3 regions of the Lysinibacillus sp. FSL K6-3209 genome follow, and region 2 is predicted to be linked to each of the others. Evidence: riboswitches for the same ligand, from Rfam matches in the RefSeq annotation. Region 2 holds a riboswitch; each other region holds the start of a gene.
What was found. Region 2 has a riboswitch for thiamine pyrophosphate ahead of thiW (energy coupling factor transporter S component ThiW). Riboswitches for the same ligand answer to the same signal wherever they lie in the genome.
Positions count from the first base shown of each region.

Region 1: it holds a riboswitch for thiamine pyrophosphate, as region 2 does, so the genes downstream of both, thiM (hydroxyethylthiazole kinase) here and thiW (energy coupling factor transporter S component ThiW) in region 2, are expected to answer to the same signal.
Region 3: it holds a riboswitch for thiamine pyrophosphate, as region 2 does, so the genes downstream of both, thiC (phosphomethylpyrimidine synthase ThiC) here and thiW (energy coupling factor transporter S component ThiW) in region 2, are expected to answer to the same signal.

Region 1 is NZ_CP150264.1:3,402,396-3,406,682, reverse strand. It holds gene thiE (thiamine phosphate synthase) at 1-340, opposite strand, end outside; gene thiD (bifunctional hydroxymethylpyrimidine kinase/phosphomethylpyrimidine kinase) at 327-1,154, opposite strand; gene thiM (hydroxyethylthiazole kinase) at 1,154-1,909, opposite strand; TPP riboswitch at 2,003-2,100, opposite strand; gene MHH88_RS16595 (acyl--CoA ligase) at 2,295-3,881, shown strand; gene sppA (signal peptide peptidase SppA) at 4,068-4,287, shown strand, end outside.
Region 2 is NZ_CP150264.1:883,684-887,970, forward strand. It holds gene MHH88_RS04160 (VWA domain-containing protein) at 1-943, shown strand, start outside; gene thiW (energy coupling factor transporter S component ThiW) at 1,000-1,491, opposite strand; TPP riboswitch at 1,596-1,703, opposite strand; gene MHH88_RS04170 (MFS transporter) at 1,769-2,965, opposite strand; gene MHH88_RS04175 (ABC transporter substrate-binding protein) at 3,210-4,283, opposite strand; gene MHH88_RS04180 (ABC transporter permease) at 4,280-4,287, opposite strand, start outside.
Region 3 is NZ_CP150264.1:253,578-257,864, reverse strand. It holds gene MHH88_RS01350 (methyl-accepting chemotaxis protein) at 1-299, shown strand, start outside; gene thiC (phosphomethylpyrimidine synthase ThiC) at 403-2,181, opposite strand; TPP riboswitch at 2,331-2,445, opposite strand; gene MHH88_RS01340 (AEC family transporter) at 2,528-3,457, opposite strand.

The DNA.
Region 1 (4,287 bases), 2.1 Mb from region 2:
GAACCGAAACACCAAGTATTATTTCCGCACCAATTTTTTCTCGTACTAATGAGATGGGAAAATCATCTTGTCCAATATGAATACCGTCTGCCTTGAGTTTTAAGGCAAGCTCAATATCATCATTTACGATAAATGGAACATTGTAGTGATGACATCGTTTTTGGCATTGACGGGCAAAATGTTCATAATCTTCATTTGTCAGTGCATCTATTCCTTTTTCTCGAAATTGGAACATCGTAATGCCAGCTTGCAATGCTTCCTCTAGTATTGCTAATGGTTGTTTGATTTTGGCATTCGCTGTGCCCATTATAAAATAGAGCTGCAAATCACTGCGTTTCACCTATGATCACCTCGCAACTTTCTTTGAATTTTTGGTAAGCAAAATGATTGGTTGGTCCATTGCCATGACCAATTGATAAGTTATGAGTAATGGCTAGTTGAATGAATTTCTTAGCCTCAATAATGGCTTGCTCTATCGGCATTTGACGGCCGATAAAAGCTGTTAATGCGGCAGAAAATGTACACCCTGTCCCGTGTGTATTTTTCGTCGCAATTCGACTAGTCTGCATTGAGAATGATTTGCCATCTTTAAAAAACACATAATCTATAGCAAAATCTTCGTTCGCAAGATGACCACCTTTGATAATCACGCATTGAACACCTAGCTGTAATAACGATTGCGCCGCAAGTCGAATGTCAGACACGGTTTCGATTTTTCTTGCAGTTAATGTTTCAGCTTCTGGTATATTCGGCGTTACAATCGTGGCAAGTGGTAATAAATTGTTTCTTAATGCCTCAACAGCCTCTTGCTGTAATAAAGTTTCACCGCCCTTTGCAATCATGACAGGATCAACAATAAGAGGGATGGTTAAATTCGTCATAGCTAGCGCAATTGTACGAATAATATCAGAGGAAAAAAGCATGCCAGTCTTAATGGCGCTAATTGAAAAATCCTCTAAGAGAGCATGAAATTGTTTATTTATAAAGGCTTGTTCAATTGGTAGCACATCCATGACACCTTGTGTGTTTTGGGCAGTTAAAGCTGTAATTACGGACGTTCCGAATACATCTAATTCTTGAAATGTTTTTAAATCCGCTTGGATACCTGCACCACCACCGCTATCAGAGCCCGCTATTGTTGTAACAATGTACATTAACTATCACCATCCTGAGATAAACGATGCAATCCATTTAAGACAGCTACTGCGAAATCTCCATTATAAGGAGCAGCTGAATGAGCATGTTCAGCAATTTTTTTATAGCTCGTTAATGTATCACATAATTGGGAAAAAGGCTCATTACCCGCAATATAAGCAGCACAACAAATGGCACTTAATAAACAGCCAGTACCTGTCACTTCTGTCATTCGAGTATGACCACCAACAATCCATTGTGCAAGGTTCCCATCGGTTATAAAATCTTTTTCACCCGTTATAATCACGATGCAATTATATTTTTTTGCTATTTCTTTTGCTTTATCCTCAACAGAAATTGAACCAGTACCACTATCAACGCCTTTTTGTTGCCATTGTACATTAGCAATCGCGGCAAGTTCGCCAACATTACAGCGGATAACAGCAAAATGAATTGTGTCTAATAACTGTAGTACCGTTTGTTTGCGGTATGCTGTAGCGCCAGCGGCTACTGGGTCCAAAATTACTGGTACACCAAGGGCATTCGCTTTTTTTCCTGCAAGTAACATCGACTCTTTTGTGCGTGTAGTAAGCGTTCCTATATTTACCAATAACGCTGATGCGATGGATACCATTTCTTCGGCTTCTTGCGGATCATCCGCCATTACCGGTGATGCACCAATGGCTAGTAAGCCATTTGCTTGAAAATTTGCCACTACATAATTGGTTATGCAGTGAATCAACGGTTGTTTTTTACGAATCGTTTGAAAAATCATTGTAGTCCTCCTCTTTTGGTGGACGTAAGCATGCAAAAAAAAAGCTCTTTTCGTTCGGGCACAAGGCACACGTAAAAAGAGCTTTTCATCAATAAAAAGATGTGTATTGCTCCCTACGTCAGTATTAACTAACAGGTTCAAAGGGTCAGGTTTTACCTTCTCAACTCACTAGAGTCCCCCTGCAATTATGAAAATTTTAGTTGACCAAAATGTAACATACCTTTTCGTAGTATTCAATAGCATTTTATCATTATTTGGAAAGCAGTGACTGATGCCATATACTAGACCATGATAATTGTCATGACTTTTTTAAAATAGGGTCCTTCCATTGAAAATCGTAAAAAATGAGTTTTATAATGAACCTAGTATTAAGGAGGAAGTTATGATGAAAAGACAGGATTTAATTGCACCAGAATGGTATAACATTGTGGAGGAAATTGAAAAGTATGCTCAAGATCCATCTAAAAATGCATTAATTGTTTATAATGACAACGAAGAAATTCAATATATTACATACGCAAATTTACTGGAAAAGGCGAATCAGGCTGCCCATGTATTTACTTCGCAGGGATTAACGAAGGGCGATGTGCTATTAGTGATGGTTCCAAGATCTGTCGAAGCTTATATTGTTTACATTGCGGCACTGAAAGCGGGTTTAACTATTATCCCTAGCTCTGAAATGTTACGTACAAAGGATATTGAATATCGTATTACACATGCCGATGCCAAAGGTATTATCGCCTATGAGCCATATATTGAGCAATTTGACGACGTAACAAATTTAAAAGGAATTATGCAATTCGTTATTGGTCACGCACATGCACCATGGCAACCATTGCTTGAAAAAATGAAGGAGCATCCTACAAATTATCTAAACCCTACACCGACAAAAAGTACAGATAATGCCTTTTTAGCTTATACAAGTGGAACAACAGGGAATCCTAAGGCAGCTGTTCATACACATAGCTGGGGTTATGCGCATTTACGTACGACAGCACCGAATTGGTTAGGCGTACAAGAAAATGATATAGTTTGGGCTACTGCTGCACCTGGTTGGCAAAAGTGGATTTGGAGTCCGTTCCTAGCAACGTTAGGTAGCGGAGCAACAGCATTTGTCTATAAAGGAAAATTTGATGCTTCTACTTACTTGTCATTGCTAGAAAAATTTAAAGTAAATGTGTTATGTTGTACCCCAACAGAATATCGCTTTATGGCCGCACTTAACAATTTACAGGACTATAATTTAAGTGCCATCCGTCAAGCTGTATCAGCGGGTGAACCGTTAAATAGTGAAGTTGTTAAAGTGTTTTCAAAAACGTTTAATATTCAAGTGCGTGATGGCTATGGCCAAACAGAAAATACATTGCTTGTTGGGACACTGGTTGGCATGGATGCTCGCGTCGGCTCTATGGGTAAACCGACACCAGGCAATACAGTAGAAATTATTGATGATTTTGGAAATCCTGTTGCGGTTGGCGTTGTTGGAGATATTGCTGTCCATCGTCAAACACCTGCACTGTTTAAAAAGTATTTCAAAGACCCAGAACGCACTAGCATGCAATTCCGTGGAGATTGGTATATTACCGGTGACCGAGCATATAAAGATGCAGATGGCTATTTTTGGTTTGAGGGACGTGGTGATGATGTCATTATTTCGTCAGGCTATACAATTGGGCCATTTGAAGTGGAAGATGCCTTAATGAAGCACCCTACTGTTAAAGAAGCTGCTGTTGTGGCAAGCCCTGATGAAGTAAGAGGAAATATAGTGAAAGCCTTTATCGTCTTGCGTGAAGGAGTAACAGGTGATGATACGCTTATTCAAAAGCTACAAAACCATGTGAAGCTGATGACAGCACCTTATAAATATCCACGGGCAATTGAATTTGTTGAAGCATTACCAAAGACTGCATCTGGAAAAATCCGTCGTGTCGAATTACGACAACAAGAAAAAGCCTATTACACACACCAATAATTATTTCCTAGGAAATAATGTCGAAAAATCAAAGTTCATGCTTTATGATGAACTTTTGATTTTTTTGTACATCCCTATTTCGTTTATGGCAAAATAATAAATGTGAGAAAAACTTTTACATAAAAATCACTTAAAAGTGAAACGTTTTGGACATTTAGACGTATAACGTGAAGAGGAGGCGATTATATGAATACAAAAAGGTGGATAGCCTTAGCAGTTGCAGCTGTATTATTAGTGTTTTCATTAGGACTTAACACAATTATGGCGATTTTTAAATCAGATTTCTTTAGTAATTTTGATAGCGTGATGGCTGGCAAAAATTTAGATGTATACGAAACGATTATTGAAGGTGAAGATCAAACTAAACGTATCGCATATTTGAAAGTGGATGGGACGATTCAAGATG
Region 2 (4,287 bases):
CAGTGGTCGTTTCTATGATGTCATCGATGAACAGACAATTCCTTCGATTTTATCACGTGAGACAGCAATGATTTCACGTACGTATATAGAAGACAATCCTTTCTATCCGACAATCTACAATGCATCAGGCTGGAATGCATTATTTGCGAATGGTGTACCACAAATGAATGCCTACATTGGTACAACAGCGAAGCAGGGAGCCGCTGTTATAGCAGAAAGTGAGAAAGAAGACCCGGTATTAGCACAATGGCAATACGGACTTGGTAAAACTTTTGCTTTCACATCCGATTCAACAGGGAAATGGGCTGGTGACTGGGCAAGATGGCAGGAATGGGGAACATTTTGGCAAACCATTATATCGCAAATGCTACCAAGTTATAATGATGTGGCCTATGATGTACGTCTTGATACAGATGGTTCATTTATGATTACCGATCCGACAAATGAAGCAGCATTTTTAGACATTGTTGCTGTCGATGAAGCTGGTGAGGAGCTTGATATACAGCTTGAAACGCTATCTGCCTCGCAAGTACGTGCAGTTGTCCAAGCGAAGCCAGGTTTGATTTTTTTCCGCATCGCTGATGAAGAGCGGGCCATTTACCAAGCAGGTCTTAGTGTACCTTACAGTGCGGAATATGCATTACGTCCTGTGAATGAAACCATTGTAGAGCAACTAACAAAGCAAACAGGTGGTTCAATATTGAAAGAACCACAAGAAGTGTTCCGTGAATTCACAAACAAAGGAGCAGAGCGCCAAAATATTGCCACATGGCTACTATTAGCAGGGATGTTGCTATTCTTCTTGGATATTACGATTCGACGTTTTGGTTGGCGCTTTATAATAAGCCGCAAACAAAAAGGAAAGCCTATAGAAGAAACAGCCGTGCAGGTGGAAAACACCAATGTTGCGCAGTTATTAAAAGGCATGAAAAAACGCTCTTAATAGAACGATGGCACATTGCGAAAAAAGCATGTGCCATCGTTTTTGTATGAACATAGCTACTTAGTAATAAGAATAGACGGTGCAGTTTTCCGAAGACTGCTCGCGATGATAATGCCGAGACATGCCCCAATCAAACTAGATGTGAAAAAGGCGGGCATAAAAAATAATGCAGCTACGGATGTTCCCATAAATAATTGCGCATAAGGTACAGCGAATAGTGAAGCAAGGATACCTGTGCCGAATACTTCGCCAACTCCTGCTAGCCATTTTTTGCCGCTATATTTATAAGCAAAAGCAGCACATGCTGCACCGATGACACTTCCGGGGATCGCTAAAAGAGAGCCCGTGCCTGTTAGTATGCGAATAATGGCTGTTAACAAAGCAACGATAATGGTAGGCACAGGCCCTAGTAAAATGGCACCGATAACGTTAATAGCATGTTGTACAGGATAGGCACGAGCAATCCCAGTTGGAATCGAGACCAATATGGAGCCTGCTACAGCAATAGCAACCAATAAAGCCATGATAGTTAGTTTATAAATAGACATAAGTAGTTCCTCCTTTATTAATAAAACATGAAATTACATATGAATGACAAAAAGACCGCTTCCTCTAAACAAAAGGAAGCGGTCTTGTATGTGATAATGACAATAAGCAAGAGTCGCCACTTCCCTCCGCTAGTGTGAACTAGATCAGGTTCAAAGGGTCCGTATATGACCATATACGTCTCAGCCTTGTCAAGACTCCCCTAGTGGTAAAAATGATATTCAATTATTACTAATAAATGGTATAACTAACACCTATATTAGTCAATGTTATTTCACTCTATTTTGATTCAGGTTGCATTAGATGTGGCGCCTTTTTTAATGTCCAAATAAGTGCTAGGAAGAAGCAGGCCATTAAAATAATTGCCCCAAAAATATAAGGGCTATTTATATTCCAATCAAAAAGAATGCCTGCTAGTGCCGGTCCAATCATATTGCCAAGGCTCATATACGCATTATTAAGACCAGCGGCAAAGCCTTGTTCATTTTCGGCCAGTTTAGAAATTAACGTGTTAACGGCAGGGCGAATCAGTGTAGTGGCTGTTGAGAAAATTGTTGCAACAATTAATATTAGTGCAAAACCAGATACAAATAATATTGCATAAATTGCTACAGCCGCAATAAATAAATTGACTAACACAACTTTCATTTCGCCAAAACGTTTAAAGAGTGGTGTAATGACAAACATTTGAACAATAACACCAAATGCACCACCTACAGTCAGCAAGATAGCAATATCGGCAGGCGTGTAATTAAACTTGTCTGTTACAAATAATGATAATGTTGTTTGGAAATTTGCGATTCCAAACGAGAATACTAGCATAATAATAAGCATGACAAAGTATGGCATTTTGACTGAACGTACCATCTGTTTTGCAAGATTTTCTTGTTTTTGAGCTTTCTGTGCTGAAGTGGGCTTTGTAGAAGGCAGTAAATACAATGATAAAATAGAAGCAATAATAGCCGCTCCACCAGCCGTAAAGAATGGAAAATGCAAGCTAACTTTCGATAGAAACCCGCCAATACCTGGTCCAATCATAAAACCAAGAGACATGGCAGCACCTAACATGCCCATTCCTTTTCCTCGTTCTTCATACGTTGTGACATCTGCCACAAACGCCATAATAGGCGGTGCAACAAAGGCTGAACCTAAACCACCTAAGAAACGGGCAACAAAAAGCATCCATACATCTGTAGATAATCCAAATGAAATTTGCCCAAGGCCGGTTACAATCAGACCAAAGATAATCAAATTTTTTCGACCATATCGATCCGAAAGATTCCCAGCAATTGGAGAAAATACGAATTGTGCTAAGGCGAACGTTGCAATTAGCATACCAAGAACTTGTCCTGCTGCTCCAAATATTTTTAAATACTCTGGCATAACAGGAATAATAATCCCAATACTCCCCATTGCGATAAACATATTAAACATTAAAATATACAACGCGGCCTTATTAGACTTCTGCTGGTTCATCGAATACCCCCCTTTATTTACTATTAAAACATTACTAAAGTCTATCATAAAGAAATAATGCTTGGCTATCAGATTATAGTCGTAGGTAGCTGTCATGGTTATGATACAAGTACAAGGCGACAGAATAAAGAAAATTGCCACTAAAAATCATAAATCGCCACTAACTGCCGTAGCGGACATCAACAGTCCATCAAAAAAGTGTTAGATTGATGGCACTCAATCTAACACTTCTTCTATTTCGTATTTATCGAATACTCATTTTAAATTCTAAAAATAATTCATTGTATTTCCCTAAATAATCGGGTCCTAGGTTTTTATAGACTTCTAACGTTTTGCGTTGTTCTTCTGAAGGGTAGAAGCGCTCATCAGCAATAACTTCTTTATCCATTAAGCTCATTGCCGCAGTATTTGGCGTAGAGTAGCCTACATAATCAGCATTTTGAGCTCCAGATTCGGCATTTAACATAAAGTTAATGAAAGCATGTGCGCCATCAATATTTTTCGAAGTTTTCGGGATCACCATATTATCAAACCACAAGTTCGAACCTTCTTCTGGCACAGCAAAGTCTAAATCTTCATTTTCTGATAGCATATCTGCGGCTTGACCAGACCAAGTGAGTGCGATGGCTGCTTCGTTATTAATCATGAGCGGTGTAATTTCATCACCAATAATCGCTTTGACGTTTGGTGCGAGTGTAATCAGTTTGTCTGTGGCCTGACGTAGCTCTTGGTCGTCTAACGAGTTCAGGGAGTGTCCAAGACTGTTTAAACCCATCCCAATGACTTCACGTGCACCGTCTACTAAAAAGACTTTACGTTTTAAAGAAGGATCCCATAAGTCTTGCCATGAAGAGAAATCTAAGTCACCGACTAAATCTGGATTATAGACAATGCCAACTGTGCCCCAAAAATAAGGAACAGAGTATTTATTGTTATCATCAAATGGCAAATCTAAAAAATAAGGGTCGATATTTTTAAAGTTCGGAATCTTTGTTTTATCTAAAGGAAGTAATAAATGTTCTTCCTTCATCTTTTCAATCATGTATTCAGATGGTACTGCAATATCGTACGCTGTCCCACCTTGTTTAATTTTCGTCATCATAGCCTCATTGGAGTCAAATGTTTCGTAAATGACATGAATGCCCGTTTCTTTTTCAAATTGCTTTAGCAAATCGGGATCTATATATTCGCCCCAGTTAAAAATAGTTAATGTATCTTTTCCGCTTTTACCACCGGTAGCACTCATTGCATCAGCCGCGTACATTAACAGGGCGGAGACGACAAGTATGGCGATGGTAGCTTGAATTAAAGACTTCATTGTT
Region 3 (4,287 bases), 630 kb from region 2:
CTTACATTCAACATGCGCAAAACGCCTTTAATGGCATTATGGGCGCAATTGAAGATATGGCATCCGAAATAGAAGACGTTTCTGCTTCTACTCAACAAATTTCTGCAAGTACTGAAGAGGTTGCTGCATCTGTCAATGAAATGTCTGCGGTAGCAAAAAACGTGGCAGAACAATCCGAAACGATTTCAAGCGCAATTGAAGAACAAACATCCACCATCCAAGAAATGAATGCTGTTGCACAATCTTTAAACGACGGGGCTACCACCCTTCAAGCACATATAAATAAATTTAAAGTCTAAAAAGCTACGACAAAAAAGTGTTAGATTGATTGCAGTCAATCTAACACTTTTTGCTACTATGGTGAATCAGATGTTGTCTACGGTTTATCGGTTATTTCTTTTGTTATTGATACAATTGGCTACCAGCTTTTTTAAACTCTTGAGCCTTTTCCTTCATTCCTTGATGGATAGCTTCTGTCGTATTTAAATCTTTTTCTTTAGCATAGTTACGAATATCTTGAGAAATTCTCATACTGCAAAACTTAGGGCCACACATTGAGCAGAAATGGGCTGTTTTTGCTCCCTCTGCAGGTAATGTTTCATCGTGATATTCTACTGCTCGTTCTGGGTCTAGTGATAAGTTAAACTGATCGCGCCAGCGGAACTCAAATCGCGCTTTGGATAGCGCATCATCTCTTTGTTGTGCCCCAGGGTGCCCTTTCGCTAAGTCAGCCGCGTGTGCCGCAATTTTATAGGTAATGACCCCTACACGAACATCTTCTCGATTTGGTAAGCCTAAATGTTCTTTCGGTGTCACATAACATAGCATCGCTGTGCCAAACCAGCCAATCATCGCTGCGCCAATGGCAGATGTAATATGGTCATAGCCTGGCGCGATATCCGTTGTAAGAGGCCCCAATGTGTAAAAAGGTGCTTCTTTGCAAACTTCCAATTGTTTGTCCATATTTTCTTTAATGAGATGCATCGGTACGTGCCCAGGTCCCTCTACCATTACTTGTACATCATGTTTCCATGCAATTTGCGTTAACTCTCCTAACGTATCAAGCTCCGCAAACTGTGCCTCATCATTGGCATCAGCAATTGAGCCTGGGCGTAAACCATCCCCTAATGAAAAAGCAACATCATACGTTTTCATAATTTCACAAATTTCTTCAAAATGGGTATATAAGAAGTTTTCTTGGTGATGGAACAGACACCATTGAGCCATAATCGAACCACCACGCGACACAATGCCCGTTACGCGATTAGCTGTGAGTGGTACATAACGAAGCAACACGCCTGCGTGAATCGTAAAGTAATCCACCCCTTGTTCCGCTTGCTCGATCAACGTATCACGATACACTTCCCATGTTAAATCCTCCGCTACACCATTGACCTTTTCAAGTGCCTGATAAATTGGCACAGTTCCTACAGGTACAGCCGCATTACGAATAATCCATTCGCGGGTTGTATGAATATGCTTGCCAGTAGATAGATCCATTATATTATCTGCGCCCCATCGTGTAGCCCATGTCATTTTTTCAACTTCCTCTGCTATAGAGGAGGAAACAGCCGAATTACCAATATTGGCATTAATTTTGACATGAAAGTTTCGGCCAATAATCATCGGCTCTGCCTCTGGATGATTAATATTAGATGGCATAATGGCACGTCCTGCAGCAATTTCTGCACGTACAAATTCTGGTTCAACATGTTCACGAATCGCTACAAATTCCATTTCCGGGGTAATAATTCCTTGTCTCGCATAATGCAGTTGTGTCACGTTGCAGCCTTTTTTCGCACGTAATGGTTTTCGGGAAAGCTCCGGGAAAACATTTTCCTTCATACGTGGATCATCTGCTTTGCGGAAACCATTATCCTCTGGTTTAATCGTACGCCCTTCGTACTCCTCTACATCTCCACGTTCTTTAATCCACGCACTACGCAATGCTGGTAAACCTTTTGTAATATCTACTTTGTAAGTTGGGTCCGTATAAGGACCGCTCGTATCATAAACACGCACTGGTGCATTATTCTCTTCTCCAAAACTACCTGTTGTTGGGCTTAGCTGAATTTCACGCATCGGTACTAAAATATCTGGGCGTGTTCCTTCTACATATACTTTTTTGCTTCCGTCAAAACTTGTCATAATGGCAATGTTCTTTTCGCTAACTGTTGTCATATAGTATTCCGCTCCCTTTTCCATAAATGTTTAAAAAGGACCGAATCTAGCTCACGCCAATAGGTAGCATTACAAATAAAAAGCCGAATCCAAAAATATTGGATCCGGCTGTACATGTAAGGTTTATTTATCGCAAAAAATTCTAGGAGTGCGATGTTCATTAACTTTCCCACGCTGGTATGAGCCAGATCAGGTCCAAAGGGTCAAGAAACCTCTATGCGTTTCCCTCTCAGCCCGACTCATCGGACTCCCCTAGTTATAGCTATTCAGTTTGATGATAGTGTAACAGATTTTTCTAATAGATGGAAGTTATAATTAGATTTATCTTGCTATTATCCTCGAGTAATTACGTAAATAGCAGTTCTGCTAGATAAATGACAATTGTTACTGTAAGACAGCTAACAATTGTTGAAAAAAGAACCGTTTGCGCAGCAGTTGCCGACTCAACATCATATTCTAATGCCAAGCTTGAGCTATTACGTGAGGTCGGAAAAGCACTTGCAATGAAAAGTGACTGGGCGACAACACCATCTAAACCGAGGACAAAAATAATAAGCAATGCAACAGCTGGACCTACTACTAGACGTGTAATGCAGCTAACAAACACCGTTTTATTAAACATGGATTTGATTTCAAGCTGTGATAGTTGTGCACCCAGTGTAATAAGAGCTACAGCAATAAAGCCATCTGCTACGTGGTCAATAGGAATACGGATAAATTGTGGAATGCCAATATTAAAGAAATTCATTGCCACGCCTATTATAAGGGCATGAATAATGGGCATTTTCAGGAAGTCCTTTATGATTGCCATCCCTGATTTAGTCGACGAGATTAAATTATATAAACCATATGTATAAGTCGTCATATTTTGAAAAATAACGAGAATCACTTGAATTGCCACCCCAATTGGCTGCGTTGCGAAAATCATTTGTGCTACTGGAATACCATAGTTGCCAGAGTTAATAAGGACAACACTATTTTTAAAAACTGCCGTCTCTGTTTTCGCTAGTCCAAGCCCCTTCGCTAAAAAATGACTAAGCACCATTTGACTGCCGATAAAGAGCACAATAAATAATGCCACTTCCCCTAGCACTGATAACTCCACACTTGTTTCATATAAATTCACAAATACAGCAGCTGGCATAAAACAATACGTAATAAGCTGAGATAATGCTTTCAAATTAAAAGAAAATTTCTTTTGTAAAAATGCACCAAGTACAAGCAACACTAAAATAGGGGCAACTATTTTAAAGAAAATCATACCGAGATACATCATGGAGGTGACCCCCTTTCATCTCTTTCTATAGTAAAACTGTTCACAACATGGGTCAATGCTCCGCCGCTAGTATAAGTTTACATAAAAAAGGACTGTCCCTTGCTAGGACAGCTCCTTTTTATGTTTGTAGGTTTTTGCTCTGCTTCGCGGGGAAACCTCCTTGCTCCGCGGGTAAACTCCTTGCCCCGCGGGTAAACCTCTATGCTTCGCGGGGAAACCTCCCTGCTTCGCGGGGAAACCTCCTTGCTTCGCGGGTAAATCTCCTTGCTTCGCGGGTAAACCTCTATGCTCCGCGGATAAATCACCCTGCTCCGCGGGGAAATCTCTTTGCTCCACGGGTATCACCCTGCTTCGCGGGTAAATCTCCTTGCTTCGCGGGTAAACCTCCTTGCTTCGCGGGTAAATCTCCTTGCTTCGCGGGTAAACCTCTATGCTCCGCGGATAAATCACCCTGCTCCGCGGGGAAATCTCTTTGCTCCACGGGTATCACCCTGCTTCGCGGGTAAATCTCCTTGCTCCGCGGGGAAATCTCCTTGCTCCGCGGGGAAATCTCCTTGCTCCGCGGGGAAACCTCCTTGCTCCGCGGGGAAATCTCCTTGCTCCGCGGGGAAATCTCCTTGCTCCGCGGGGAAATCTCCTTGCTCCGCGGGGAAATCTCCTTGCTTCGCGGGTAAACCTCCTTGCTCCGCGGGGAAATCTCTCTGCTCCGCGGGAAATCTCCTTGCTTCGCGGGTAAATCTCCCTGCTCCGCGGGGAAATCTCCTTGCTCCGCGGGTAAATCTCTCTGCTCCGCGGGTAAATCTCTCTGCTCCGCGGGTAAACCTCCCTGC